Regions from separate parts of the Paeniglutamicibacter sp. NPDC091659 genome, predicted to be linked through region 4. Evidence: riboswitches for the same ligand, from Rfam matches in the RefSeq annotation. Region 4 holds a riboswitch; each other region holds the start of a gene.
The links. Region 4 has a riboswitch for S-adenosylmethionine ahead of ACIQLF_RS17520 (bifunctional o-acetylhomoserine/o-acetylserine sulfhydrylase). Riboswitches for the same ligand answer to the same signal wherever they lie in the genome.
Positions count from the first base shown of each region.

Region 1: it holds a riboswitch for S-adenosylmethionine, as region 4 does, so the genes downstream of both, ACIQLF_RS00775 (flavin reductase family protein) here and ACIQLF_RS17520 (bifunctional o-acetylhomoserine/o-acetylserine sulfhydrylase) in region 4, are expected to answer to the same signal.
Region 2: it holds a riboswitch for S-adenosylmethionine, as region 4 does, so the genes downstream of both, ACIQLF_RS07740 (O-acetylhomoserine aminocarboxypropyltransferase/cysteine synthase family protein) here and ACIQLF_RS17520 (bifunctional o-acetylhomoserine/o-acetylserine sulfhydrylase) in region 4, are expected to answer to the same signal.
Region 3: it holds a riboswitch for S-adenosylmethionine, as region 4 does, so the genes downstream of both, ACIQLF_RS03565 (OsmC family protein) here and ACIQLF_RS17520 (bifunctional o-acetylhomoserine/o-acetylserine sulfhydrylase) in region 4, are expected to answer to the same signal.

Region 1 is NZ_JBIVTO010000001.1:167,923-175,361, reverse strand. Features, by position in the region: gene ACIQLF_RS00795 (MFS transporter) at 1-975, opposite strand, end outside; gene ACIQLF_RS00790 (SRPBCC family protein) at 1,097-1,534, shown strand; gene dnaB (replicative DNA helicase) at 1,621-4,038, opposite strand; gene ACIQLF_RS00780 (DUF1801 domain-containing protein) at 4,551-4,976, shown strand; gene ACIQLF_RS00775 (flavin reductase family protein) at 5,088-5,597, opposite strand; SAM riboswitch class IV at 5,670-5,782, opposite strand; gene rplI (50S ribosomal protein L9) at 6,049-6,504, opposite strand; gene rpsR (30S ribosomal protein S18) at 6,520-6,759, opposite strand; gene ACIQLF_RS00760 (single-stranded DNA-binding protein) at 6,822-7,415, opposite strand.
Region 2 is NZ_JBIVTO010000003.1:11,334-18,772, forward strand. Features, by position in the region: gene ACIQLF_RS07725 (MFS transporter) at 1-15, opposite strand, end outside; gene ACIQLF_RS07730 (ArsR/SmtB family transcription factor) at 96-719, shown strand; gene ACIQLF_RS07735 (CoA-binding protein) at 777-1,274, opposite strand; gene ACIQLF_RS07740 (O-acetylhomoserine aminocarboxypropyltransferase/cysteine synthase family protein) at 1,274-2,647, opposite strand; SAM riboswitch class I at 2,814-2,909, opposite strand; gene ACIQLF_RS07745 (histidine phosphatase family protein) at 3,040-3,591, shown strand; gene ACIQLF_RS07750 (methyltransferase domain-containing protein) at 3,625-4,272, shown strand; gene ACIQLF_RS07755 (MarR family winged helix-turn-helix transcriptional regulator) at 4,269-4,742, opposite strand; gene ACIQLF_RS07760 (SDR family oxidoreductase) at 4,747-5,490, opposite strand; gene acs (acetate--CoA ligase) at 5,606-7,439, opposite strand, start outside.
Region 3 is NZ_JBIVTO010000001.1:782,465-789,903, reverse strand. Features, by position in the region: gene ACIQLF_RS03590 (SDR family NAD(P)-dependent oxidoreductase) at 1-511, shown strand, start outside; gene ACIQLF_RS03585 (VOC family protein) at 584-1,015, opposite strand; gene ACIQLF_RS03580 (MarR family winged helix-turn-helix transcriptional regulator) at 1,207-1,710, shown strand; gene ACIQLF_RS03575 (hypothetical protein) at 1,922-2,248, shown strand; gene ACIQLF_RS03570 (DUF4190 domain-containing protein) at 2,561-2,875, shown strand; SAM riboswitch class IV at 2,981-3,099, shown strand; gene ACIQLF_RS03565 (OsmC family protein) at 3,139-3,684, shown strand; gene ACIQLF_RS03560 (amino acid permease) at 4,267-5,829, shown strand; gene ACIQLF_RS03555 (MFS transporter) at 5,940-7,184, opposite strand; gene ACIQLF_RS03550 (ABC transporter permease subunit) at 7,338-7,439, opposite strand, start outside.
Region 4 is NZ_JBIVTO010000011.1:659-8,097, reverse strand. Features, by position in the region: gene ACIQLF_RS17535 (SGNH/GDSL hydrolase family protein) at 1-299, shown strand, start outside; gene ACIQLF_RS17530 (SHOCT domain-containing protein) at 451-861, shown strand; gene ACIQLF_RS17525 (homoserine O-acetyltransferase) at 964-2,106, opposite strand; gene ACIQLF_RS17520 (bifunctional o-acetylhomoserine/o-acetylserine sulfhydrylase) at 2,109-3,455, opposite strand; SAM riboswitch class IV at 3,529-3,644, opposite strand; gene ACIQLF_RS17515 (VOC family protein) at 3,814-4,458, shown strand; gene ACIQLF_RS17510 (hypothetical protein) at 4,538-4,783, opposite strand; gene ACIQLF_RS17505 (hypothetical protein) at 4,882-5,163, opposite strand; gene ACIQLF_RS17500 (CPBP family intramembrane glutamic endopeptidase) at 5,313-6,086, opposite strand; gene ACIQLF_RS17495 (phosphotransferase family protein) at 6,195-7,061, shown strand.

The DNA.
Region 1 (7,439 bases), on a different contig from region 4:
CATGCGGCCCTGGACCGCGGATCCCAGCGACCAGAAGATCGCGCCGCCGGTCAGCGCCAGGCCCGCCACCGCAGGCGTGAGCGCGTAGCGGTCCATCAGCAGGTACGGCAGGTACACCTCGGTGCCGAAAAACGCTGCCGCCGCAAGCCCGCGAACCAGGATCGTGGTCGGCAGGCCACGCCCCGCGCTCAGGGTCCTTCGCGGGAACAGCGGGCGCACCGCCACGAGCACCACGGCCAGGGACAGCACCATCAGCCAGGTTCCCACCGAGGGGATGTCGGCAAGCAGGTTCATGGCCAGGACGGCGGCCGCGGCCAGGGCCGCCCAGCACAAGGGCAGCCAGGCGATCTTGCCGTCTGGGTTCTCCCCGCCGCCGAGACCGCGCAGCGACGGCAGAACCGCGGCCATTGCCAGGACCACGAGCCCCACGACGCCCAGGAACACCCAACGCCAACCAACGGTTTGAGCTGCAAGGCCGGCTGCAAACGGGCCGATCAGCGACGGAATGACCCAGGCCGCGGCAAAAGCGGCGAAAATCTTCGGGTGCAGGCGCGGAACGTAGACCCTTGCCACCACCACGTAGAGCGCCACGGTGCTGGCGCCACCGCCGAGTCCCTGGACCAGCCGTCCGGCCACCAGCGCCTGCATGCTCGGCGCCAGGCCGCATAGCAGCAGGCCGATGATGAATACGATCAATGACACGTAGAGCGGGCCCGTCGGGCCCTTGCGGTCGGACCAGCCACCCGCGGCCACCATGCCGATGACGCCGCTGGCCATGGGCGCGGCAAAGGCCAGCGCGTACAGGGATGCACCACCCAACTCCCTGCTGACCAGTGGCATGACCGTCGTGACGGCCAGGGATTCGAACGCGACAAGGAACACCAGGGAGAACATCCCCACGGTGATCCAACGGTACTGGGGAGCGAAAAGACCAAGTGGCGCATTCGCGCCGGATCCGGCAGCAGACAAGGACATGATTAGAGCTTAAAGCCTGCCCTTTGCCCTGTTGCATCGACCTGCGGAGTGTCTTGTCAGCAATGTTTTTCCAGGGCGGATCCGCTCCCAAACGGGGGCGGCCGCAGGTAGGGTTTCGAGCATGGACTTCGCTCAGGAAATAACCGTCAACATCCCGCGCAACAGATTCATCGAGCTCTTCGACGACCCGGAGAACCTGAAGCACTGGCAGAAGGGGCTGCTCTCCTTCGAAGCGGTCTCAGGCACGCCCGGGGAACCCGGCGCCACCTCGAGGCTGACCTACAAGCAGGGCAAGGGCACCATGGAAATGGTCGAGACGGTCACCCGCCGCGAGCTGCCCGACGCATTCGACGGAACCTATGATGCCAAGGGCGTCCACAACATCTGCAAGAACGAGTTCCACGACGTGGGCGGAACCGCGACCCGCTGGGTCGCCCACAACACCTTCGAATTCACGGGCCTCATGAAGATTGTCGGGCTGCTTTTCGGCTCGATGTTCAAGAAGCAGAGCCTGAGAATGATGAATGAGTTCAAGTCGTTTGCCGAAGCTCGGGCGTAGAGGCGCCCGGCGCCTGAGAGCCGATTAACGCAGTGGTGCGGCCTTCCCGGAATAGGGAAGGCCGCACCGCGGCAGGATCGGAACGGCTACATCCCGCCTTCTTGCGCCATGTTGTTGAAGCGCGAGTAGTGGCCCTGGAAGGCAACCACGATGGTCTTGGTAGGACCGTTACGGTGCTTAGCGACAATCACGTCGGCTTCACCGGCCCGAGCCGATTCCTTGTCGTAAATGTCTTCACGGTGCAGCAAGATGACCATATCGGCGTCCTGCTCAATGGAGTTGTGAACTGCGATGCCGTTGGCGATGAAGTTGTGGTTTCCAATCACCGTTGCATCGAAGACTTCTTCTTCGCCATCGGCTTCGATGGAGATGATGTTGTCCCAGAAGATGTCGTTGATGGCCTCAACCTGAAGTTCAGCATCGTCCAGGGTTTCGGCAACGCGGCTCAGCGGCTGGCGCACCGCGGTCTTGAGCACACCCTCGCCTTCCGAAGAACTAGTGCTTTCCTCGAGAATCTCGCGAACGCTATTCCACACCTGAAGTGGCGCGGCACCCAGTTCAACCGGTTCGTTGTTGTTGATGATGGCATCAAGCAGGCTCTGCGCCGCGCTGGCCTGTTCGCCTTCAACTCCGATTTCCTGCAGGAAGCGTTTCTGGTCATGATCGCCAACAATTTCCACAACACAGGTGTTGGTGGTGCGCTGGCTGATCTTGCAGGTGACGCCGAAGCGCAGGAGCAACCGTGCGATGTCGTCAGCAAGCTTGCGCGAGTGGGCGCGGTACCGGATCTGCCCAGAGGCACCGTTGGCGCTCACCGTTCCGGCTGTTGCCCACAAACTACTGAGGAAGAGTGCAATGCCGGTCTTGGGCAGCGAGAATACGCCCTCGGGAATGAACTTGATCAAATCCCCAAGCTTGGCCGGGTCATCGTTGTCCACGGGCACTTCATCGGCAACCGGCGCGTTGCCAATGAACTCGGCAATGGTGATGATCTGTTCGTCATCCCAATCGGTTCGCTGCGAAGGTCCATTGACGTGGCGCGGAATACCCAGACGGTCGCCGACCTGCAGGTCGCCAAGAGCCTGCCACCCTTCATAGGTGAAGAATGGGTGGTTGGCGGTGGCACGGATGGTGCGTCCGGAGGCGAGCGTCATCTTGTACACAGGCTTTACACCCGTGGAGAAGACGTGAGTAAGGTGGCGTTCGACGTAGCGCAGGCTGTCATCAAGTGACCACACCGGAACGTCCTTGGCACCGGTGGCAAAGAGTTCACCCATGGTGGTCTCGGCGCCGGTATCCGAACGCAGGACCTTGGTCCCTGCCGTGAGACAGCCGGATTCACGGAGGTCAGAAACCATTGGCTTCTTATCGGTACGCTGTTCGGAACCACGGTTCAGCTGGGAAAGCGCAATAACCGGCACATCTAGTTCTTTGGCGAGCAGCTTCAAGGAACGAGAGAACTCGGAGACTTCCTGCTGACGCGATTCCACACGTTTACCCGAGCTCATAAGCTGCAGGTAGTCAAGGATCACGAGCTTTAGATCGTGCTTTTGCTTTAGGCGCCGGCACTTTGCACGAATTTCCATCAACGACATGTTCGGGGAATCATCAATGAACAGCGGCGCGTCGTTGAGCCTGCCCATGGTGGTAGCAATCTTGGACCATTCGTCGTCCTTGATGGTGCCCTTACGCAGGTTCTGCAGAGCAATGCTTGCCTCTGCCGAAAGCAGACGCATGGCAATTTCGTTGCGGCCCATTTCCAGGGAGAAGAAAACAGCGGTCATATTGTTCTTAATGGCTGCTGACCTGGCAAAATCCAATGCAAACGTGCTTTTGCCGACGGCCGGGCGCGCTGCGATAACGATCATCTGGCCGCCGTGCAAGCCCTGGGTTAGCTCGTCGAGTTCATAGAAACCGGTGGGAACACCGATGACGCCTTCGCCACGGCTACCAGCGGATTCAATTTCATCGACGGTCCCTTCGATGATGTCGCGCAGCGGAACGTAGTCTTCTGCGGTACGACGTTCGGCTACCTTGTAGACCTCAGCTTGGGCTTCGTTGACGATTGCATCGACTTCGCCGTCCTGGGAGTAGCCCAGCTGGACGATTTTGGTCCCCGCATCAACCAAGCGACGCAGCACCGCTCGCTCACGAACAATTTCGGCATAGAAACCCGCGTTGGCCGCGGTCGGCACCGACTGAATCAAGGTGTGCAGATAGGCCGGGCCACCAATGCGAGTGATTTCTCCGCGCTTGGTGAGCAAGTCAGAGACGGTCACGGCGTCGGCAGGTTCGCCGCGTCCGTATAGGTCGATGATTGCTTCGAAGATCGATTCGTGAGCCGGGCGGTAGAAGTCCATGCCGCGCAGTACTTCAACGCAGTCGGCGATGGCATCCTTGGAGAGCATCATGCCGCCGAGCACACTCTGCTCCGCAACCAAATCCTGTGGCGGTGTACGGCCATAGTCGGATTCGGACGTGGCTTCCGTGCTGGACAGCGACATGGATTTTCCCTTCAAGCTTCGCGGGTTCCCGGTTTTCCGCATCATTATCTACTTCAGTGTCGCAGGGTCGGCCGACCTTTTGGTACGTCCAATCTCACGTGTGCGAAGAGACACGCAAGCCTGTGGAAATAGGTGGGGAACACTGTCACCTTAGACCCCATTTGCCTCAAACCCAACACCGTTATCCACAGGGGCTGTGCATAACCTGTGCACCTTGCGGCGTGTTGTGTGCACAGTCTGGGGAGAACATTGTGGATTACCGATGATTTTTGCCAAAAATATAGAGCTGACTAGGTATTATGCATTTACATGCCTGTGGACAGAAAGTAGTTATCCACAGGTTTGCGGAGTAAAAAACTTGGTTATACACGCAAAAACCCCGAGATTCCGCGGTTAATCTCCGTCGGTTTCCACGGTTACCCACAAACTATCCACAGCTATCCACGGGGTTCGGGGAAATCTGGGGATTAACAAGGTTGATGACCGTCGACAGCGCTGTAATACTGGCTCGCATGGCCGCCAATAAAACAACCCCCACCCGGGTTGATCCACACGAGTTCATCGCCTCCGTCACCCACCCCGTTCGGCGCGCCGACTCACGTGCGTTGCTGGAGATGATGGAGGAAGTCTCCGGGCAGCCGGCGACCATGTGGGGGCCGACGATCATCGGATTCGGAACCTACCACTACAAATACGATTCAGGCCGGGAAGGCGACGCCGGCGCGATCGGGTTCTCGCCCCGCTCAACGATCCTGGCTCTCTATGGCCTGACCATTGCGCCGGAGTCCGGGGAGCTCTTGGGCAAGCTGGGAAAGCACAAGCGCGGTGTCGCATGCCTGTATGTCAACAAGCTCGCTGACGTCGACTTCGGGGTTCTCACGGAGTTGGCGCGGTACGGGTACCGCCACATGATGGAAGTCGTCCACGACCCTTCCTAGTCGCAGGGGCGGTGCCTGCCTCGCTGCTTCCACCGAAAAGAGGAGGCCTGCCGGTAGACCCAACATGCGGTGCGGATCGCTACCGGCAGGCCCTGTGCTTCCGAGTGGCGTCTAGGAGACGAGCTGTTCGGCTTCCAGTCGACGGAATGCCGACCCGTGGAAGACCAGCGGGGAATTCGTTTCATCGCTCGTCTGGTGGCCGTGCACGCGCAGCAGCACGACGTGGTGGTCGCCCGCGGGAATCTCCTGCTCCACGGAGCAATCGAGCCACAGGCTTGCATCATGGAGCAGGAGGGCGCCCTCGTCGGTGGAATCCAGGCGGAGCCCCGCAAAGCGGTCTCCTGTCTTGGAAGCGATCTGGCGGCAAACCCCCTCGTTCTTCTCGCTGAGCACGGATACCCCGATGCGGGCACTGGATCGAACAACCGGCCAGGTGCGCGAGGTGTTCTGGACCGCGAACATCACCAACGGCGGATCCATCGAAACGCCGACGGTGAACGACGAGGCGACGATGCCCTGCGGCTCACCGTCGACGATGGCGCACAGTGCAGCAATGCCAGAGGGATGCTGGGCGAAAACGTTGCGCAAGGTGTCTGGGGTGAGGTCTGTTGCAAGAGTCATGGCTCGGTCCTTCGGCTTCATGCCCACCTTGAATCGGGTACGCGCCAAAAGCGCAGCTGCCCATCATCCAGTGTGCAGTACTTGCCCCCGGGGTCCCGCGGGCCGAATCGTCACCTGGAGCACCCCACTACCGCGAGAGGGTTGCCGGTCAACAAGCCAGGGCTTTTGCGTTGACACTCTTGATTCATGACTAACGTTAGGAGAAAGGTTTAGCTTCAGTCAAAGATTGTTTCGACACAATGGGTCACGAAGCGTAAGAATCGAACATTCTGCGACCAACATTCGCTTTTCGTCCTCATCTGTCGATATAGGGCCTCCGCACCATTTGGTCGATGCCGGCTCGTTGGCCCCATGCAGGCACCCAAGCGATCGGTTAACGCAATGAGGACCCCACCCGAAGGTGGAGTCCTCAATCGCTTATCGTCCCGAGGGGCGATGGGTGTGCAGAGAATTACTTCTTTGCAGCAACAACCAGCAGCGAGATGGTCGCGGATACATCGGTGTGCAGACGCACGGTAGCCGAGTAGTTACCCGTCGACTTGATGTGATCGTTGATCTCGATGTTGCGCTTGTCGATCGCGCCAACGCCGGCGGCTGCAACAGCCTTGGCGATGTCGTCGGTCTTGACGGTGCCGAAGAGGCGACCGGTAGCGCCGGCCTTGACGGTCAGCTTGACCGGCTTGGCGGAGATAGCGGCGGCAAGTGCCTGTGCTTCTTCCAAGGACGCAACGGCGCGAGCAGCACGGGCGGCCTTGATCGACTCAACCTGCTTCTCACCGCCCGGGGTCCAGGTGATGGCGAACGAGCGCGGGAGAAGGTAGTTACGTGCGTAACCGTTCTTCACCTCAACGATGTCGCCTGCGGCACCGAGGCCGGTAACTTCGTGGGTCAGAATGAGCTTTGCCATGTTTGTATACCTTCCTTAGCCGCGGCCAGCGCCGGAGTAAGGCAGCAAGGCTACTTCACGCGCGTTCTTGATGGCCTGTGCGATCTTGCGCTGTTCCTGAACGGAAACGCCGGTAACGCGACGGGCACGGATCTTTCCGCGATCCGAAATGAACTTGCGCAGCAATGCTACGTCCTTGTAGTCGATGACAGTGATGTCAGCGGCCTTCAAGGGGTTGGACTTTGGTTTGGGCTTACGGAGTTCAGCCTTAGCCATCGTGGAGCTCCTTTATCAGGTGGAGCCCGCAGAATTTTCTGCGGGATGGTGAATAATTTTGTTTAGAAGGGCGGTTCGTCAGAACCCGGGTTGCCCCATCCGCCGTTGTTTCCTCCGGCAGGAGCGCCCCAAGGATCGGCTGCAGGTGCATTCCAGCCGCCACCGCTGTTTCCGCCGGCGTTGCCGCCACCGAAACCACCCTGGCCGCCGGCGTTGCCGCCGCCGAATCCGCCGGCATTGGCGCCGGCATTCTGCTGTCCACCAAAGCCACCGTTGCCGCCAGTGCCGGAGCGCTGGGTGCGGGTGACCTTTGCGGAGGCGTAACGCAAGGACGGGCCGATTTCATCGACCTCGAGCTCGGTGACGTTACGCTTTTCGCCTTCTTTGGTTTCGTAAGAACGCGACTTGAGGCGGCCCTGAGCAATGACACGCATGCCCTTGGTCAACGTCTCAGCGACGTTTTCGGCAGCCTCACGCCACACCGATGCGCGGAGGAACAGCGTGTCGCCGTCCTTCCACTCATTGGACTGGCGATCGAAGGTTCGCGGGGTCGAAGCGATCGTGAAGTTCGCGACTGCCGACCCTGACGGGGTGAAACGTAGTTCTGGGTCACCGGTCAAATTACCGATTACCGTAATGACGGTCTCGCCTGCCATTGGAGCCTCCTAAAAGGTGTTGTT
Region 2 (7,439 bases), on a different contig from region 4:
GGTTTTGGTCGTCATGCACCCCAGATTAGACCCGCACATATTATTGCGCAATAGAGTTTGCGCAACTATATTTGTGGAATCGCTACACTGGTGACATGGCTCCAAAGGAACGGAATTCCCCGGACGACGCAACCATCACCATGACCTCCTCAATGCTCAAGGCCATGGCAAATCCGCTGCGCCGCCGCATTGTCTCGATGCTCTCGGCGATGGACTCCGCCCGCGCCACCGACTTGGCCGAACGACTGGATGTCCCGGCCAATTCACTGAGTTTCCACCTCCGGGTGCTGGCTTCGGCGGGAATCGTCGAAGAGGCTCCCGAGCTGGCGCGGGATCGGCGGGATCGGGTCTGGCGGGCGGTGCATGGGCGGTTCAGTGTTGGAACCCCGGAGGCCCCCAGCGCGGCCGATGACGCCCTCGTATTGAAGTCGTACCTGGGGCAGCAGGGCCAGGAGCTGGTGCGCCAACTTCAGGCTGTCCTGGACTGGGGCAATGGGTATGCAACCGGGAACGAGCCGGACATGCGGGGCGTGCTCGACCTTTCCAACCTGATGCTCAATGCCGACGAGGTGAAGCTCCTCGAAAACCGGATCATCGACGTCGTCGGCGAAATCAAGCGGGAAAGCCTTCGCAACTCCAACGACGGCAGCGACCGCAAGCTGTGGCACCTCACCACGATGATGGCCCGCGAGGACCTTCCGGGGCTGACCGAGACATAAAAAACCCTCGGGTGTTCACCGCGAACGGTGAACGCCCGAGGGCAAAGCCAAGTAGGCCTAGGCGAGAAGCTGGCGCTTGGAGGAAATGACTCCGGTGTTGAAGCCGGCCAGGCGCAGGCCGCCGTGGAAGCGGGCGTGCTCGATCTTCACGCAGCGGTCCATGACAACCTCCAAGCCGTTGGCCTCGGCCTTGGCCGCGACCTCCTCGTGCCAGGAGCCGAGCTGCAGCCACAGGGTCTTCGCGCCGACGGCGATCGACTCGTCAAGCACGGATGGCAGGTCGTCGTGCTTGCGGAAGACCTCGACCATGTCCGGGGTCTCCGGCAGGTCGGCGAGCGACTTGTACACCGGCTGGCCCAGGATCTCGTCGAGCACCGGGTTCACGAAGTAGACCTTGTACTTGGAGGAGGACAGCAGGTAGGTCGCCACGAAGTAGGAGGCGCGCGACGGCTTGTTGGAGGCTCCGACCAGCGCAATCGACTTGGTGTTCCGCAGGATCTCCAGGCGTTCGGCGGCGTTCGGGCCGACCCAGGTGCGGGTTTCGGTGGCGCTCATTACTTGGCTCCCGTCGTGGCGGCGGCGCGTGCCGCGTCGATGGAGCAGGCGGCCCCGTCGTAGACTTCCTCGGCCGGCGCGGCAAGCACCTGCTGCGAGGCGGTCAGGGCCTGGTCCAGGTCCCAGAGGATGTCTTCGAGGTCCTCGAGTCCCACGGAGAAACGGATCAGGTCCTCCGGGACGCCGGCCGCGACCAGCTGGTCGGCGGTGAGCTGCTGGTGGGTGGTGGAGGCCGGGTGCAGCACCAGGGTGCGCACGTCGCCGATGTTGGCCAGGTGGCTGGCCAGCTGCAGCGCCTCGATGAAGGCGGTGCCGGCGGCGCGGCCGCCGTTGATGCCGAAGCTGAAGACCGAACCGACGCCCAGCGGGAGCAGTTCCTTGGCGCGCTCGTGGTGCGGGTGGGACGGCAGGCCGGCGTAGTTCACGTAGGAGATGCGCGGGTCGGCTTCCAGCCATTCGGCCACGGCCTTGGCGTTGGAAAGGTGCGAATCCATGCGCTGCGGCAGGGTCTCGACGCCCTGCAGGAGCTGGAACGCGGACTGGGCCGGAAGCGCCGGTCCGATGTCGCGCAGCTGCTCGCTGCGCAGCTTGGTCAGGAAGCCGTACTCACCGAAGTTGTCCCACCAGGAAACGTTGCCGTAGGAGGCCACGGGCTCGGTCATGGACGGGAACTTGCCGTTGCCCCAGTTGAAGGTGCCGGCCTCCACGACGACGCCGCCGAGGGTGGTGCCGTGCCCGCCGAGGAACTTGGTGGCCGAGTGGATCACGATGTCGGCGCCGTGCTCGATGGGGCGCAACAGGTACGGGGGAGTCAGCGTGGAGTCAACGACCAGCGGCAGGCCGGCGGCGTGCGCCACCTCGGCCAGGCCCTTGAGGTCGGCGATGTCGCCGGACGGGTTCGCGACGACCTCGGTGTAGACGGCCTTGGTGTTCTCGCGGATGGCCGCGGCGAATTCGGCCGGATCGGTGGAATCGACAAACGTGGTCTCAACGCCGAAGCGGCGCAGGGTCACGTCGAGCTGGGTGATGGTTCCGCCGTAGAGCTTGGAGGAGGCAACAATGTGGTCGCCCGCGCCGGCCAGGGCCGCGAAGGTGATGAACTCGGCCGCCATGCCGGAGCCGGTGGCCACGGCGCCGATGCCGCCCTCGAGCGAGGCGATGCGTTCCTCGAAGGCCGCAACCGTCGGGTTGCCGATGCGCGAGTAGATGTTTCCGTACTTCTGCAGCGCGAAGAGGTTCGCGGCATCGTCGGAGTCCTTGAAGACAAACGAGGTGGTCTGGTAGATCGGGACGGCGCGTGAACCGTGCTCGGCATCCGGGGTGCCGCCGGCATGCAGTGCGCGCGTGCGGAATCCAAATTGATGTTCGGCCATGAGGGTGGCTGACTCCTTGCGTATGTGGCAACGGCCATCCGGGGTGCGGACGGCCCTCGCCTGTGGGGCTGGGGGGTGCTTCTCCCGGGTCAATGCGGTGCCGACTCGCCCCGGAGGGGCCGCTAGGGGTCCCGCAGGGGTTCGGCACCGAAGATTGCTTACGCGCTCTCCATCGTTTCTGGCGGTAGCACCTTGTTCACCGGAGTGTGAAAGGTTGCTGCGGCGTCATGGAACCAGATCTCTCGGCCGCTCGGGATGGGGTGTTGATCCATTGTGGCAAGAAATCGACCGACAGCCAAAGATTGTGAGCTTAGGTTGCGAATGCTGAGACGAAAATCGAAGAATCTGCGCCCCCTGCATGGCCGGAATTTTGCCGGGCTAGGCTTGTGGGTATGAGTGCAACGTTGGTTTTGGTCCGTCACGGTGAAACAGCCTGGAATGCCGAGGGCCGTCTCCAGGGTCAAACGGATATCCCGTTGAACGATGTTGGCCGCGAGCAGGCCTATGTCGCAGGGCAGGAACTGGCGGGCTCGCGCTGGGACGTCCTGGCGTCGTCGACGCTGGGTCGCGCCGTCGAAACCGCGGAACTCATCGGGCAGAACCTGGGCCTGGTCCTGACCGAAAAAATCGGCGGGCTCCAGGAGCGCCACTACGGAAACGCCGAGGGCCGCGTGGCCTCCGGCCTGCCGCGCGAGGAAATCGACGTGCTGCTGCGATCGGCCGAACCCGAGGAAGCCGTGGCCGCGCGCGGCATCAGGTCGCTCTGCGAACTGCTGGAGCGCCACGAGGGCAAGCGCATCGTCGTCGTTGCCCATGGAACGCTGATCAGGCTGACCGTCGATGCGCTGGTTCCGGGTCGCAAGACGCCGATCATGCGCAACGGGCAGATGCTCGAAGTCGACATTGCCTCGCTGCGGCGCCATGCCGGCGCCCCCACGCACTAGCGAGGCCACCGCACCCGGACGCACGATGGTGGGGTGAGCGAAAACTTCTTTGGCGACCGCGGTTTCTATGCGCGCCGGGCGCGGGCCTACGACGCAATGCTGGGTTCCCCGACCTACAACAGGATCTGCTGGGGAACCCGCCCCGACCAGTACGCGGCCTTCGCGGCGCGGGCCATCGGCTCGGGCGACGGACCGCTGCTCGAGGTGGCCGTGGGGACGGCCAGAGCCACGGCGCTGCTGCATGTTGCCGGCCGCCGCCCCACGACGCTGGTGGACCTGAGCGCGCCGATGCTTGAGGTGGCCCGCGAATCGATTCGCCGGGCCGCCGGCGGGGAAGTGCCGGGGCGCATCGCCCTCGAATGCCGGGACATGCTTTCGCCGCCCGACGGACGACGCTACGAAACCATTTTGGGCCTGGGTCTGCTCCACCTGGTCCCGGACGTGGGGGCCGTGATTTCCGGGCTGGGCGACCAGCTCCAGGAACACGGGTCGCTGCGCCTGGCCTCGCTCGTTCGGGGCTCGGCCCGGTCCAACGCCTACCTGAAGCTGCTCAAGGCACACGGCGACATCGCCGGCATCCGCACGGCCGCGGAGCTCCGCGACCTGGCGGTGGCGGCAGGCGTCGGAAACGTCTCCGTGGATCGCGAAGGCGCCATGGCCTACGTGACCATTTCGCGCTAGGAATCCCCGCGCTTCAGGTCGATTGCGACGCGCTTGCTTTCGCGCTCGAAGCGGTCCAGGAGGCGCAGCAGGTCGCTGCGGTCCTCGGTACTCCACTGCCCGATCAGCTCGGTGACCAGCGATGTCCCCGAACGGGTCAGGGCCTCCGCCATGTCCCTTCCGGCGGCGGTGAGCTCGACGAGCGAAGCCCTGGAGTCCCGGGGGTCGGCCAGCTTCTGGATGGCTCCCGCTTCCTGCAGCCGGGCGACGATCTTGGAGATGTTCGAGGCCCCCGTGACCATGCGGGCGGCCAGGGCCGAAGGGCGCTGGGGCCCGGCGGAACCCAGGATCGTCACCATCGTGATCGCACCGGGGTCCAGGTGCACGCCCTCGCGTGCTGCCACGGCGGTTATGAATTCGGGGGAGGTCCATTGGGCCAGGATGCCGTTCAGGGCGTGGACGAGTGCCGGGTTCCCGGATTCCGGATGCATGGATCTAGGCCTCGGTTCCGCCGTCGACCGGCAGCACGACGCCGGTGATGAAGCTGGCCTGGTCCGAGAGCAGGAATGCTGTGGCGTTGGCGATCTCCGCGGGCCGGCCCAGACGCTTCATGGGGATTTCCGCGGCGTACCCGGCCTTGGCGTCGGCCGGCAACGAGGCCAGGGCCGCGGTTTCGATCGCTCCGGGGGCCACGGCGTTGATGCGGATCCCCAGGGCGGCGTTTTCCTTCGCGACGCTGCGGGTGAGCGAGACGACGCCGTGCTTGGCCGCGCCGTATGGCGTGAGCTGCGGGGTGGCGCTGATGCCCGCGAGCGAGGCGATGTTGACGATCGACCCGCTGCCCTGGGCCGTGAAGTGCGAAAGCTGCGACTGCAGGGCCAGGAAGGTGCCGCGCAGGGTCACGTCGATGACGCGGTCCCATTCGGCATGGGTGATGTCCTGGATCGGCTTGGGCATGGCGCCGACGCCGGCGTTGTTGACCGCCATGTCCAGGCGGCCGAACGACTCGACGGCGAAGGGAACCAGTTCCCCGACCTCGGCCGCGTCGGCGACGTTGGCGTGCTTGTAGGCGGCGCGCCCGCCGGCCGCCTCGATGAGGGCTACGGTGTGCGCGCCGGCCTCGTCGTTGACGTCGGAGACGACGACGGCGGCACCGTCGGCCGCGAGGCGCAGGGCGATGGCGCGGCCGATTCCCGCGCCGGCGGCCGTCACGAGCGCGACCTGGTTCTCAAAAGTCATGGCTGTCCTCCCTGGAAGCAATATGCTGTCGTTTGGACAGTATATGCGCGCGGGGCCGGAAAGAGCCAGAGGCCGGGCGGGGTGCCGGGGGCGGTGCGCCCCCGGTACCGGGAGGTCAGCCCTCGCAGATCTCCTTGATCTGCGCGATGCACGGTTCGTTCTGCAGGCTGGTGGTGTCCCCGAGCGTGCTTCCCTCGAAGAGCTGGGTCAGGAGCCGCCGCATGATCTTGCCCGATCGGGTCTTGGGCACGTCGGGCACGAAGACGATGTCGCGCGGCTTGGCGATCGGGCCGATCTGCCGGGCAACGTGGTTGCGCAGCTCTGCCAGGAGCGACTGCTGCCGGGCCAGCGCCTCGTAGGACAACGAGGTCCCCACGAGGCTCTTGTCGAAGGGCACCACGAAGGCGGTGGCCGCGTGCCCGGTCTTGGCGTCGGCGGTCGGGCAGACCCCGGCCTCGACGACGGCCGGGTGGGTGACAAGCGCGGACTCGATCTCGATGGTGGAGAGCCGGTGCCCGGAAATGTTGATCACGTCGTCGGTGCGCCCGAGGATCCAGATGTCCCCGTCGTCGTCGAAGCGTGCTCCGTCCCCGGCGAGGAACCAGCCCTGCTCCGCGTACTTTTCCCAGTAGGACGTGTAGTAGCGCTCCGGGTTGCCCCAGACGGTGCGGGCCATCGACGGGCCGGTCTTGGTCAGCACGATGTTGCCCTGCACGTTCGGCTCCACCTCGGTGCCTTGCTCGTCGACGATGTCCACGGAAACCCCGGGCAGCGCGCGGGTGCCGCAACCGGGCTTGAACGCGGTGTCGTCCTGCCGAGGGGAAAGGATCGTCGAGCCGGTTTCGGACTGCCACCAGGTGTCGACCATCGGGATGCCGGCGGGGGTGTCGCGGCCGACCTGGCCGCGCAGCCAGCGCCAGGCCTCCGGGTTCACGGCCTCGCCCACGGTTCCGGCCAGCCGGATGGAGGAGAGGTCGTAGTCGGCGGGGATGCCGTCCGGGAACCAGCCCATCAGCGAGCGCACCAGCGTGGGCGCCGTGTAGTAGCTGGTGACCCCGTAGCGCTGGATGATCTCGAAGTGGCGCCCGGGGTGCGGGGCGTTGGGCACGCCCTCGTAGATCACTTGGGTGACGCCGTTGGACAGCGGCCCGTAGATCTCGTAGGTGTGCGCGGTGACCCAGGCCAGGTCCGCGGTGCACCAGTGGACGTCGGAGTCGCGCTGCTTCGGGTCCGGGTGGGAGAAAAGGAATTCGTGGCTCCAGGAGGCCTGGGCCAGGTATCCGCCGGTGGTGTGGACCAGGCCCTTGGGCTGTCCGGTGGTGCCGGAGGTGTACATGATGAACAGCGGGGTTTCGGCATCGAAGGCCTCGGGGGAGTGCTCGGTGCTCGCGGTGTCGACGGTCTCGTGCCACCACACGTCCCGGCCCTCCGTCCAGGCGATCCCGGACCCCGTGCGGCGCAGCACCAGCACGTGCTCGATGCTGTCCACCCCGGCCACCGCGGCGTCGGCATTGCCCTTCACTGGAACCGCCTTGCCGCGGCGGAACTGCCCGTCGGTGGTGACCAGCAGCTTCGCGCCGGTGTCCTCCACCCGGAACCGCAACGCCTCGGAGGAGAACCCGCCGAAGACCAGGGAGTGCACGGCGCCGATGCGGGCGCAGGCCAGGGTGATGACGACGGTCTCGACCAGGACCGGCAGGTAGATGACCACGCGGTCGCCCTTGCCGATGCCCAGCGCGACCAGCGCGTTGGCCGCCTGCGAGACCCGGTCCTGCAGGTCCTTGTAGGTGATTGTCGCGGTGTCGCCCGGCTCGCCCTCGAAATGCAGGGCCACCTTGTCGCCGCGCCCGGCCTCTACGTGGCGGTCCACGCAGTTGTAGGCCGCGTTGAGCCTGCCGCCGTCGAACCACCGGAGCTTGGGGCCGCGCCGGGCGTCCCTGTCAACACCG
Region 3 (7,439 bases), on a different contig from region 4:
GGCACCGTTCCTGCTGACGCAGCTGCTGCTTGACCGGCTGCTCGACTCACAGGCCACCGTCGTGAACACCTCGAGCCTTGCGAACCGCCTGTATGGACGGGTCGATCTGGACGACCTCAATGCGGAGAAGTTCTACAGCCCCAACCGCGCCTACGGGAATGCCAAGCTGCAACAGATCCTGTTCACCCGTGAATTGCAGAAACGCTATGGCTCCCGAGGGCTCTCCGCCGCGGCATTCCACCCGGGCATAGTCGCCACGAGCTTTTCCAGCTCGCCGGGCGCCTCCATGGAAGGGGTCTACGGCAACAAGCTTCTTTCCAAGTTCCTTGCCTCGCCCCAGAAGGGCGCAGACACCCTGGTATGGCTGGCCCACGGAAACGCCCGCGTCGACTGGCCGGCTGGCGAGTACTTCACGCGCAGAAAGGTCTCTCGGACCAACCCGCAGGCCAAGAACCCCGGGCTGAGCGATTCCCTGTGGGTACGCACGGAGGCCCTGCTCAAGGACGACTGACCGGAAACACAAGACTGGTGGGTGGCAAAACAACCTTGGGTCCGCCACCCACCAGAAGCCTATTCGTCGCAGCTAGGCTCCGGCGCCCGGCGATCCTGCGATGTTGACCATCCAATCGATGCCGAACTTGTCACTCAGCATTCCAAACCAGTCGCCCCACGGGGCCTGTGCCAGCGGCTGGCCAATGGTGGCGCCTTCGGCAAGCTTGTCCCAGTAGCCCTGGAGCTCGTCCTTGTCCTCGCCGCTGAGCGTGATCGAGATGGCGGTGCCGCCCTTCCATTCCATGGATTCAGGGGTGTCCGCAGCCATGATGTTCAAGCCATTCGGCCCTCGAAGGTGCCCGTGCATGATCTTCGCATCGTCCGCGGGGTTGTCGGTCTTGGCGAAGTCGAAGTCCGCGAAGGGTCGCAGGTCCAGTTCACCGCCGAAAACCGACTGGTAGAACTCCAGCGCCGGGCGGGCTTCCCCGCGGAAGCTGATGTAGGGATTAAGGATTGTGGCCATGCTGTTCTCCTGACTTGTCGAGGTCTAGCAAGTTGCCATTCTGCACTGCGACAAGGACAAAACGGAAGAGCCCTGCTCGTAGTGTGCCGCTGGCCCCGTGATTTGTCCCGCCCCCGGGGAAGCCGCGGGCCCGGCGTCGTTCACCGATGTTCCGCCCTGTGGCCCCGGGGAAACGCACTAATATGGACTTCATGGAACCCCCTAGCTCCGAGCCAACCCCCGACGTCGACAAGCCCGCCGATCCGCAGGTGCTGGAGCCGTTGATGCAAGAGGTCGAGAAGCAATTTTCGATCATGGCCGTCAAAGCCCGCACCGCGATCCGCAAGCGTGCGCTGGACATCCACCCGGAGCTGCAGCCGCTGGGCTACAGGGTCCTGTCGATTTTGGTCAGGCAACAGGCACAGCAACAAATAGTCCTGGCATCGGAACTCCACGTGGACAAGGCCACCATGAGCCGGACCATCAAGCAATTGCAGAGCCAAGGACTGGTGACCAGGGAGCCCGACCCGAGCGATGGGCGCGCCATGCTCGTCAGCATCACGGATGCCGCCCGGGAAGCATGGGTCGCATCCGGGACACGGGCCAGGATCCTGATGCGCGAGCGGTTGTCGAATTGGGAACCGGATGAGATCCGTCGTTTTGCCGACTTGCTGGCACGGCTCAACGACTCGGAGTCTGAGCAGAGCGAGGGTTAGTCGTCGCCAAACCATGATCGATACCGCCGCCCGGGCCCCAGCAGCCGAGACTTTCCGGCCCCACGCGGCTCGGATGGCACTTGTGATCATTTCGTTGCGCTGGACGGCGATGCTTTTCGCCATTTCATGGCCAAACGCCGGTACGCTCAAAATCTAAGGACGCACCTTAGACATCATTCACTTGCACCATCATCTTTTTCGCGGAGGAAAAATGACTCAGCCGGCCGACAACCAGCCACAGTTCAATGGCGCTGCCCCGTACCAGGGAGCACCTACGTACATCCAGAACAGCCCCGAGCAGCTGCGCGGCGCCCAGCTTGCCCAGACTTCCATGATCCTCGGCATCCTGTCACTCTTCGTCGTCGGGATCATCCTTGGCCCGATCGCCATTTCCAAGGCCAAGAAGGCAGAAGAGCTCCACACTGCGGCAACCGTCGGCAAGGTAACCGGCTGGATCGGAACCATCCTCGCCATTCTGAGCATCATCGCGTTCGTGCTCATCACGGTCGTAGCCGGCATGGCCGCTTCCCAGTCGTAAATCCTCACGAAACCATGAAGATGGCGGCCCACCAAGAATTCAAATCTTGGAGGGTCGCTATTTTTGTGTTTTTGCCAATTGCCCGGCGGCACCCAAGGCAATCTCGGAATTCCCCGAACCGGAATTCTCCGTCTGCGGCGATCCTCCGTTGGCCCAACCCATCTGCAAACGACCGGAATCGCCACGAACCGAAGATGACCCAAGGGCGAGCCTCAAGTGCACCTGCAGTCATCTTTGGCGTCCCGACAAGGCATCTTGCGCCTTTTGCCGTGGGGACTCCGCTAGTCTCGATTCAACCGGATGTTCCGCCGCATGGCCTCCGGCAACCAGAGCTATCACGTCGGAGGAAACATGACACAGTACCCGGAGCTAAATCGAGGCCAACAGCTTGCCCAGACCTCGATGATCCTGGGCATCCTTTCCCTTTTCGTTCCCCTTGTCGGCATCGCCTTGGGCATCATCGCCATCAACAAGGCAAAGGAGGCCGAGCAGTTGAACACCGACGCGACGGTCGGCAAGGTGACTGGCTGGGTCGGCACCATCTTGTGGATCCTGTCAGTGATTCCCTTTTTGCTGCTCATCCCATTCTTCTTGCTCACGCCCTTCTTTTTCTCCACAGGCAGCTGACCCGGCACGCAGCTGACATGGCGGCAGGATCGTCCCCCGTTTCATGACGCTGCATGAAGCATTTTCTTGCCTCGCGCTCGGTATCCCCGGCACACTTGTCAACAGAATCACGAGTTCCAACCATTCACGACCCTGGTCGGTTGGACGGCAACCCCCTTCGTCATAGCGGGGTGCTCCAGGTGAAGATTCGACGCCGTCCAACCGGACCGGCGTAAGTATGGCGACGTGGTTGGCACGCGCCACCACGGAAGGATCGATCTCCCATGTCTGAGACCCTGCTCGAAACCACCCCCGACATCCTGCGCGCCGAGAAGCTCAACGCGGCCGGAAACGCCTGGGGCGAGCGCATCACGGCGGACACCGCAAGTGCCTCGCTGACGTTCAAGGCCAACGGAACCGCCGTCGGCTCCGTCGCCACCGAAGTCACCGCCGGCAAGCACACCTTCCTGGTCGACGAGCCGGTCGGCCTGGCAGGGGACGACGCGGCGGCAAGCCCCGTCGAGTACGCCTTGGGCGCATTGATTTCCTGCCAGGTGGTCGTCTACCGCCTGTACGCCCACCAGCTGGGGATCAAGATTGATTCGCTGGACATCGATGCTGAGGCAGACCTCGACGTGCGTGGGCTCTTCGCAATCGATGAGACGGTTCGCCCCGGCTTCGGCGGCGTCCGGCTCAAGGTGACGGTGTCCGGCCCCGAGACCCGCGAACGCTACGAGGAGCTGCAGGCGGCCGTCGACGCGCACTGCCCGGTCTTCGACATCATTGCCAACCCCACGCCGATCAGCGTGGAACTCGTCGTCGCCGACTAACTATTTGCAGCAATTGATCGAGGGGGCCATCCGGCGGGTGGCCCCCTCGTCGCGTTTGGGCGGCCGATGACGGGCGCATTCGGCCGATCGCCCTATATCACACCCGGTTCGGATGAACACTGGCTCAGGGCCACTGTCGAGTCTTCCCCGGGGTGGCCCGATTCTCATTTTGTGACGAACGCCCGTCATAATAGTCAGTGTCGTTTCGTTGAATCTGAGCAATCAGACGGTATCTCCGAGCGACATTTCCGGGCCTAGCAGGCCCAGATCAAAGACTGTGGCATGGTCTTGATCCAGATAGACCACCGCCGGGAAGCTACCAATGCATCAGCAATACTGTGCCTCGGAGCGGACGAGAACAAGGTTATCCATTCGACCATCTGTGGCTCACGCCTTCGGATTGGCAACCTTGCGTGACGCTCTGTATAGTCCACCACCCCGAATTTCCCCGGAAAAAACCGCACTAATACAGGGATGTGCGGTATGTGAGAAACCAGACACACGTCACGCAGCGGCACCAGCACACGGATCCCCTGTGAGCAAAGTCGCTTCAATGGCCTCCGGTGGTGTTGCATGACACCCATGAGCAGAACTTCCGTGACACTTGAAAATGAATCGCTGGTGCAGCGTGGCACCGCGAACACCGTCGGCGACGGCACCGACGCCGGCAAGCCCGACAACGAACTCAAGCGCGGGCTAAGCAGCCGCCACCTCCAGATGATCGCCATCGGCGGTGCCATCGGCACCGGCCTGTTCGTCGCTTCCGGAGGCACGATCGCCCAGGCCGGACCCGGCGGCGCACTCGTCGCCTACGCGCTGGTCGGCCTGATGGTCTTCCTGCTGATGCAGTCGCTCGGTGAAATGTCGGCGAAGATCCCGGTGGCTGGCTCGTTCCAGACCTATGCGACCCGGTTCGTTTCCCCGTCCTTCGGGTTCGCGATCGGTTGGAACTACTGGTTCAACTGGGCCATCACCGTGGCCGCCGAGCTCGTGGCCGCCGGCATCATCATGGACTTCTGGTTCCCCGGGGTCCCCGGATGGATCTGGGCAGGCTCGTTCCTGGTGCTGCTCACGGGGGTCAATGCACTCTCGGCCAAGGCCTTTGGCGAAAGCGAGTTCTGGCTTTCCATGATCAAGGTCGTGGCCGTCGTGATCTTCCTGATTGCGGGCGTACTGATGATCGTCGGCATTCTCGGGGACACTTCCCCGGGCCTCAGCAACTGGCAGAACCGCGAGGACGTCTTCCACGGCGGCTGGGTATCGATCATTTCCGTCTTCATGATCGCCGGGTTCTCCTTCCAGGGCACCGAACTGGTGGGCGTCGCGGCAGGCGAGGCCAAGAATCCTCGGAAGGAAGTCCCCAAGGCCATCCGCTCCGTCTTCTGGCGCATCATGATCTTCTACATCGGCGCCATCTTCGTGATCGGCTGCCTGATTCCGTTCACCGACCCGAGCCTGCTGGCCTCCGGCGAAGCCGACATCGCCGCCTCGCCCTTCACCCTGGTCTTTGAGCGCGCGGGCATCGCCTTTGCCGCGGCCCTGATGAACGCCGTGATCCTGACGGCGATCCTCTCGGCGGGCAACTCCGGCCTGTATGCCTCGACGCGCATGCTTTACGCCATGGCCCATGACGGCAAGGCCCCGAAGGCCTTCGGCCGCACCAATTCCCGTGGCGTGCCGATCAACGCGCTGCTGGCCACGGCCGCCGTGGGGCTCTTCGGGTTCCTCAGCGCCATCGTCGGGCAGGGCGCCGCGTACGCCTGGCTGCTGAACGTCTCGGGCCTGTGCGGGTTCATCGTCTGGGCCGGAATCGCCCTGTCGCACTACCGGTTCCGGCGCGGCTTCCTGGCGCAGGGCAACAAGGTCAGCGACCTGCCCTACAAGGCATCGTTCTTCCCCATCGGGCCGCTGCTGGCCTTCGCCGTGCTGATCGTGGTAATCGCGGGACAGAACTACGAGGCAGTGCTGGCCGGTCGCGGCATGGAGGTACTCTCCTCCTACATTGGCATCCCGATCTTCCTGGGGCTGTGGATCATCCACCGCCATGTCACCAAGTCGCGCGTCGTGTCGCTGCTGGAGATGGACCTTTCCGGTCCCAAGGACGTCGAGGATTACGTCGAGGAGTACGCCGACTCCAAGGTCTAGCCCGGTTGGATCCAGGCCCGACGACAAAGCCGCAGTTGCCCAAGACCATGGTCTTGGGCAACTGCGGCTTTGCTTGCAATGGGCCCGAGGCCTGGCCGCGGGCGGGGAAACTACTCCACGCGCCGCAGGGCCGGCCGGCGGTAGGCGCTTGCCGCGATGCCCAGCAGCAGCTGGAGCACCACCACGCCCAGGAGCAGGACCAGCGGAACGGTCCAGGCGCCGGTCAGCGCAAAGAGCAGGCCCATGCCGAACGGGCCGCTGGTGGCCACCAGGTAGCCGATCGACTGCGCCAGCGTGCTCATGGCCGTGGTTTCCTCCGGCGTTTCCCCGCTGTGGGAGATGACAAGCAGCACCAGCGGGAAGATGGCAAAGCCGACGCCAAGCGCGATCGCGCTGATCCAGGCCAGGTCCAGCGGCAACAGCAGCAACCCCGTGACGCCGATCCCCGCGGCCACGGAGCAGGTCACCATGGCCGAGCGCAACTTGTTGAGCTTGTTCGCCATCCACAGCACAAACATCGTTGCGGGAATCGACATGATCTGCAGGAGCCCGAGCATGATGCCCGCCTGGGCGGTCGGCATGCCCCGGAAAATCAGGATGGTCGGCAGCCAGCTCATGATCGCGTAGGCCAGGATGCCCTGGACCGTGAACAGCCCGGTGATCACCAGGCCGCGCTTGGTGCGCAGGAGGCCCAGGGCGCTGGCCCGGGGGCCGGCGGCAGGCGCCGGCTTCCCGCTGCGGGCCATCAGGATGAACGGGATGAAGGCCAGCGCGCCGGCAAAGGCGAGCAGGCTCCATGCGGCCAATCCCAGCGTGGGCGACCCCGCGGCCATCGCCAGCGGCACGCTGAGCGAGGATGCGGCGGTGGCTCCGATGGACATGGTGATGGTGTAGACACCGGTCATCATCGAGGTCTTGTGGGCGAAGTTTTCGCGGATGAACGAGGGCATGGCCACGTTGCACAGGGCGATGCCGCACATCGCGGCGACCGTTCCGGCCAGCAGTGCCCAGGTGGCGGGAACCCCGCGGAAGGCAAGCCCGGCGCCCAGCACGCACAAGGCCAGCATGATGGTTCCGCTGAGCCCCAGGCGTCGGGCCACCCATGCGGTCGACGTGCCCGCCGCGGCGAAGACCAGCGTCGGAATGGAGGGAAGCAGCGCGGCAACGAAAGGCCCGTACCCGAGGAACTGTTGCAGGTCGTGGTAGAGCGCCGAGGCGCTGGTGATGCCCGCCCGCAGGTTCAACCCCACCAGGATCACGGCCAGCAGCGAAAGCAACAGGAATCCTCGCGAGACCCGTTGCGGGGTCGGTTGTGGATTTTCGTTGTCCGCTGTTGGTTTTTCCTTGTTGGGCATTCTCACAGGGTACGGGTCGAGCCCGTTCGGGAGCCAATGTGCTGGTGGCAAGGTTGCTCACATCAGGTGAGCAATTGGGGCGAACGGGGACAACCGGCTGCCATCGGCGGAACGCCTGAAGCAGGATGTCCCCACCGGCAATTTCCCTGGATCCTAAGATGCGCCGATGTCGCGGTGCCGCAGCGCCAGCACGCTCACGACGATGAACACCAGACTCAGCCCGCCCAGCCCCGCGACCGCCGCCCACGGGACGCC
Region 4 (7,439 bases):
CCGACGATCGACTGCATTTCTCGCCGCTCGGACACCACACGATCGCGGCCATGGCACTAGATGCCTTGAACGTTTCGCATGACCTGCAGCACGCCCGGCCAGGGGAAATTGAATCCAAGAACTGGCGCGAGGCTCGCCGCGAGGACCTAATCTGGGCCCGCACGCATTTGGCGCCGTGGGTCCTTCGCCGCATCCGGCACCAATCCTCGGGCGACGGCATCACACCCAAGCGCCCCCTGGCCGTTCGGTTCAGCGAGCCCACGGTCGGCCCGTCGCTGGGAACCGAATCGATCGACTAGGCATTTCACCGAGAAACCGAACCATTCGTCACAAATGGAAAACGGTTGGCTAAATTCGACGGTTCTGCAATCAATTGATGTTTGACTAGTGTTAACAGGCCGTACAGCGGCGATGCACACGCCAACGCGAGTTAGGACAGAACGGCAAATCATGACCCTAGCAAGCACAAGCACGATCGACGATTTCCCCACCGAGCTGCTGGGGCCAGATGAGACCGTCCAATTCGGAACACTCGGCCCGGACCCCACCGACTTACCCGGTGGCATGGGTTTCATCTTCGATGCGGTTCCAGCCTTCATGGGGATATTTTTCGTGGCATTCATCGGCATCCTGGCATTTGGGGCATTCGTCTGGGTTCGAAACTACAAGACCACGAAGAACGCCGGCATGGACATCTTCACGCTGGAGACCGACCTTGCAACCCGGGCGGCCAAATCCCAAATGTTGGCACCGAAGAAAACCATCGAAGAAAAACTGGCCGAGCTCGACAGCCTCCTGGCCCGCGGTCTCATCACCCGCGACGAGTACACGCAGGCGCGCCTCAAGGCACTGACCGACTAGATCCGCATAGCCCGCATAGACGTATGGCTCCGGTTGAAGAATGATTCTTCAACCGGAGCCATACGTCTTCAGTCCCTCAACAGCCTTCCGTAAACCAGATCCCTAGGAGAAAATCTGGTTTCGCAGCGCATCGCCGAGTTGTTCTATATCGGTCAGGAACCCGTCGTGCCCGATCGGCGAGGTGATGTAGCGGACCTCCACCGGGTTCGGCAGGGACTTCGCCAGTCGTTCCGATTGCTCGGGCCAGTACAGTCGATCGGAATCAACCGCCGAGACGAAGAAATTCACCGAGCCCAGGCGTGACAACGCAGCCTCAACCGAGCCGTGCCCGCGTCCCACGTCGTGGCTCATCAGGGCATCGGTCAGCACCAGGTAGCTGTTGGCGTCGAAGCGGCCCACCAGCTTGCCGGCCTGGTGGTCCAGGTAGCTCTCCACTTGGTAGCGGCCCCGGTTCAGGTCCTTCGACCCGACGGGAGCCTCACCGTCCTGCGCGGAGCGCCCGAAGCGCACCTCGAGCTCGGGTTCGGCACGGTAGGTGATGTGCGCGATCCTGCGGGCCAGGCCGAGCCCCGCCGAGGGGACATTGTCGTTGGCGTAGTAGTCGCCGCCGGCAAAGTCCGGGTCCAGGCGGATGGCAGCGCTCTGCGCTTGGGCAAAGGCGATCTGTTCCGCCGAGGATTCCGCTGTTGCCGCAACGACGACGCAGTTCTTCACGCGTTCCGGGAACTCGACAGCCCATTCCAGCACCCGGGCCCCGCCCATGGAACCGCCGAGAACCGTGTGCCAGACCTTGATGCCCAGGGCATCTGCCAGGCGTGCTTCCAGACGCACGGAGTCCTTGATGGTGGTGAACGGGAAACGCGAGCCCCACGGCTTGCCGTCCGGATCCAGGCTTGCCGGACCGGTGGAGCCAGAGCAGCCACCGACCATGTTTGCCGAGACCACAAAGTAGCGGTCGGTGTCCACGGTCTTTCCCGGTCCGACAAAGCCGTCCCACCAGCCGGGCTCGGTCGAGAGCCCGCGTGCGACGTGTGAATCCCCGGTCAGTGCGTGGGCAATGTAGACCGCGTTGGACGCGTCCTCGTTAAGCGTCCCCCAGGTTTCAAAGCCCAGCACCACGTCCGGAAGCACGCCGCCGGTTTCAAAGGTGTATTCACCCGTGTGAAGGTGCCGAAGGATCCCGTCCGGGGCGTAGCCCAGCGTCTGTGCCGTTTCGGCGTCGTAAAGCACCACGTCTGTCTCCACGCTCAATTAGTGGCACCCTGCAGTTCAACCTCGGCGAGCGAGGCGACTGCCTCAAAACCGGCCCGGAGGTCGGCAATGATGTCGGCAACGTTTTCAATGCCCACGCTCAGGCGCACCAAGCCGGGGGAAACGCCGGCGGCGACCCGCTCGGCCTCGGTGAGCTGCGCGTGGGTGGTGGAGGCCGGGTGGACCACCAGCGAGCGGACGTCGCCGAGGTTTGCCACGTGGGAGTGCAGCTTCAGTGCATCGACGAAGCCCTGGCCGGCCTCGAGGCCGCCGGAGATTTCGAAGGCAACAATCGCGCCGATGCCCTTGGGGCCGTACTTGCGGCCGCGTTCGAACCACGGGCTCGATTCGATGCCGGCGTAGTTGACCGACTCGACCTGCGGCTGCGCCTCGAGCCACTTGGCGACCTCCACGGCGTTGGAGACATGGCGCTCGATGCGCAGCGACAGCGTTTCCAGGCCCTGGGCGATCAGGAACGCATTGAACGGGGAAACTGCGGACCCCAGGTCGCGCAGCAGCTGGACGCGGGCCTTCAGGATGTAGGCGAGGTTGGCGCCGAGGATGCCGTTGACGCCCAGGTCGCGGCCGAAGACCAGTCCGTTGTAGGACTCGTCCGGGGTGTTGAAGCCCGGGAACTTTTCCGGGTCGGCGGCGAAGTCGAAGTTGCCCGAGTCCACGATGACGCCGGCGATGGCCGTGCCGTGGCCGCCGAGGTACTTGGTGGCCGAGTGGATCACGATGTCCGCACCCCATTCGATGGGACGCACCAGGTACGGGGTCGCAAGGGTGTTGTCGACGATCAACGGCACGCCGGCCTCGTGGGCGATGGCCGAGATCGATTCGATGTCCAGGACGTCCTGGCGGGGGTTGGATACGACCTCGCCGAAGAGCGCCTTGGTGTTCGGCTTGATCGCGGCACGCCAGCCGTCGAGGTCGTCGGGATCAGCAACAAAGGTGACCTCGATGCCCAGCTTGCGCAGCGTGTGCTTGAACAGGTTCTGCGTTCCTCCATAGAGGCTGGGGCTTGCCACGATGTGGTCCCCGGCCTCCGCGAGGTTCAGGATCGCGAAGGTCGTGGCGGCCTGGCCGGAGGCCAGCAGCAGCGCGCCGACGCCTCCCTCGAGGCTGGCAATGCGCTGCTCAACCGCGTCCTGGGTGGGATTGCCGATGCGCGTGTAGATCGGCTCCAGTTCCTGCAGCGCGAAGCGCGCGGCAGCGCTTTCCGCGGTCGGGAACACGAAGGCAGTGGTTTGGTAGATCGGCAGGGCCCGCGCACCGGTGGTGGCGTCCGGCTCCTGGCCCACGTGGATCTGACGAGTTTCAAATGACCAGTCGTTTGACATTATTCTCCCCTTCGAGGATTCAAGGGGTATGCCCGTAGCCGACACCTGTGGCGTCGGATTCTACGTAGGGGCATGCCCGCGCTTGTCCTGCGTCCTTGTGACGCAGGGCCTGGTCTTCACCCGGGGCACCCCACCGCGGTGGAGGGTTGCCGTCCAGCAAGCCGGGGCTTGTTGCTGGAACTCATGACCTTGTGAATCAGTCTGGCGCAAGGAAATGCGGGCGCGCAAGAACATCTCAAAATGTGACAACGCGGAAGGAATGGGACGCTGGCCCGAATTTGACCATGAAAGCGCCAGCCAAACTCAAGTTAGGTAACCCTAACTCGAGAGCCAGATCACATCGTGCCATGATGGGCACATGATGAGGTTGGACCATGTAACTTACGCTTGTGGACCCGACGGCCTCGCGGCAACTGCCGCTCGGATCGGCGCGGCCCTTGGACTCGAATCTGTAAAGGGCGGTATTCACCCACGATTTGGTACTCGCAATGTCATCTTCCCGTTGCAGAATGACCAGTACCTCGAAGTTGTCGAGGTACTGAACCACCCGGCATCGGACAAGGCACCGTTCGGTCAGGCCGTTCGCGCCCGTTCCGAACTTGGCGGCGGCTGGATGGGCTGGTGCGTTGCGGTTGATGACTTGGCACCGGTCGAGGCTCGCCTAGGCCGTAGCTCGGTACCGGGAAATCGGAAGTTCCCCGATGGACAGGAACTGACCTGGCGCCAGATCGGCGTCAACGGCTTGATCGCCGACCCGCAGGTCCCGTACCTGCTGCGTTGGGATGACGGGACGGAGAACCTGCACCCGTCGAAGGCACTGCCGCCGGTTGGCAAGATTTCGTCGATCAGCATCGCCGGATCCAGCGAACGCGTTGCAGACTGGCTCGGACAGCCCGAGCAGTTGCCGGTCGGCGACGTCACCGTCAACTGGCAGGCACCCAACGGCACGCCGGGAATCCTCTCAGTGACCTTCGAAACCCCCAAGGGTTCGATCACGCTATAGGGATTCATTAGGACAAGACAACAGCCTCGGGGTTGTGGTGAAACCGGAAGTTCCGGCCTCACCACAACCCCGAGGTTCTTTAACCTTGTTGCCGCCACCGGCCGGCCGCTCCCCCACCGGCGGCTCGCTGTACCTCGTCTTTCAGGATCTCAAAGTGCCGCACCATGATCGATCCGATGGCCATGAAGATGCCACCAACGAACAGGATCTGTTGGAGCGCAAAGACTGCGCCAGCGAACACGTCCCACGCCACGGGAATAGCGCCAAACAGCCATAGGGTCACGGCGGTGCTCGTGAAGGAAAAGACCACGCCGACAACGGCCATGGTCAATCCCAGCCTCAACATTTGTCTCGAACTCATGAAGTTTGGCATCGTCCCTCCGTCATCAGTGGGGTCTGTGACAGATCGCCGAGCAGCGATCGTCAGTCCTCTTCCGCACGGGGATGCATCTGCGGTTCCTGGCGGATTCCGTCCACGGCTGCCTCCGCCGAACGGACGACAAAGGACCCAGCCAGCAGGAACAGGCCACCGTAGAAGGCGCCTTGTTGCAAGACGTAGACAACGGCGCCGGCCATGCCAAGTGGCAGTTCGAAGTCGTTCTGGTTCATCGCCAGCCAGTTCCAAATCGGCGAAACAAGGATGTTGAAGAAAAGGCCGATGATGCCCAGGATCAACCCGACCCGAAACATTTTTTGTGAACTCATTGCTGCGGGCACTCGGTTCTCCTGACGAGGAACTCCCGGGCGTCATTTTCTTCCGAGAGGAAACGGGCTGACGGGAAACGGCTTTCCCGTCAGCCTAGCGAGACCCCGGCTTCGCGCAAGGGAACACAAATGCGGCGATCAAACCGTTTTTAGGAACCCACCCCGATGGCCGAACCCAAGAGCGCGTAACCGACGAATCCGGCGATATCCAGGAACGCATGCGCGATGACCAACGGCATGACACGGCCCCGCCGTGAATACACGTAGCCGAAGACGATGCCCATGGCGACATTGCCGACAAACGGCCCGATGCCCTGGTAGAGGTGGTAGCTGCCGCGCAGCACGGCGCTGGTGACAATGATCTGCCATTTGCCCCATCCCAGGCGACCCAGCCGCTCGAAGAGGTACCCTACGACGATGACCTCCTCCAGGATGCCGTGGCGGATCGCTGAAAGGACAAGGACAGGAATGGTCCACCAATAGTCGTCCAGCGCGGCCGGGACAATGAGCGTGGTCAGCCCCAGCGCGCGGCCCGCCGCATACACACCGAGCGTCCCAAGGCCCATGGCCAGGAACAGGCCCGCACCCCATCCCAAGTCCTTTAACGGTCTCGCGAAGTCGAAGCCCAATCGGGCAAAGGCGTTTCCGCCGGGCAACCGCCAGAGCAAGTAAAGCACCAGCATGACCGGCACCAAGGCAAAGAAGATGTCCAGGAGTTGGTAGGTGAGGTCGAAGTACTCGCGCTTGTTCAGCGAGTTATTCAGTGACGTCGTCTGCGACCCCAGGGGCGCGCGGGTCATCTTGTCGATGAGGTTCACGATCGAGTAGATGCCCGATTGCCCCAGGGAAAGGCCAAGCACTATCAACAACTCGATCTTCAGCGCCTTGCGCGAGCTGCCTTCCGGGTTGCAGGCCGGTGGCATCGCGGGTTCGATCGGTTGGCTTTGCTCCACAGACCTTTGATTCATGTTCCCGATCCTACTTTGTCGCGATGCATCAACACCTTGAGGTTGACCTGCAAGGATGGTGCCGTGATCCGAAAACCGCTGCCACAGGAAATTGCCCTCGCCCAATCCCTTTATCCGGGACCGGCATGGGAATCCGCCCACGTCAACGAGGGTGGCCAATTCCATGCGGTGCTCGTCGCCGAAAACGAGGCGGTGCTGCGGATAAGCCGCACCTCGGCTGCCGGACGGCAGATGCAGCGGCGGGTGGACCTCGTGGAAGCCCTGGCACCCCGGCTCGGTTTCGAGCTGCCGACGGCACTGACCCCCGTGTGGCACGGCGGCGACCGCTCGGCAGTGGTCCAGCGTTACCTCCCGGGAAGCGCACATGCCCCGCACATGGGCGATGCCGCGGCGTTGCGGCGGCTGGTGGAGGAACTTGCGGGCATCGACGTCGCGCCGCTGGCCCACCTACTGGCGCCGCCCTTTGCGTTCAATGGCCCCTGGACGTCCGCGAAGACCGCCGCGACGTTGCGGGCGCTGCCCGCGGGGCTGGTCGCGGAGGCGGAACTGGTTCTCTCGACCATCGCCGGCTTTGCCGCGATTCCACCGGCGCTTGTCCACGGCGACTTGGCCGGACACAACGTGCACTGGCTGGAGAGCCGGCTCGTTGGGGTGCTGGATTGGGACTTAGCGGCGGCCTGGGATCCGGCTCTCAACAGCGCGTATCTGGGCCTCTGGCATGGAGAGGCGATGCTGGACCTGATCGCGCCCACAGCCCGGGAAGCCTGGAGGGCCCGCGTGTGGCTCGGCGCCATGAGCCTGGAAAGCATCTACGACGTCCACCTGGCCAACGATCCCACGCGGCTGGAGGCCATGGTTTTCAGGGTCTCCGGCCGAATCCGGCGCGCCGCGGCCGCGGCCCGCGCCCACCCCTTCTCGGCCGACGAATAGTCTGGTCGGCGCGGCGGACCTGCGCCCAGGTCCCGGGTCGTCCCCGTCGGCCAGGACATCACAGTTGGACTTCAGATTGGTAAAGTCAGCCGATCAAGATGCGAATAATGATGCGGGCCCCAGTCATCCCCAAGCCGGGGCCTGCATCGTCCAAGGAATGAGGCATATGGCGCAGCCCGGCTGCCCAGAACAAGACCTCGCCTGGGCGTGGCGCAGATGGTGGAGATCTTCACACTCCACGCCTCTTATCGACATTTGCTGCTTGGCGGTCGAGTGTGCGTTGTCCTCTCGGCTTGCCGGGCTTGGCAACGAGCGGAACCACAGTGTTCACGGCGCGTGACGGCCCGAGATGGCAGCTTCCAGACTGTAGTTGGCATC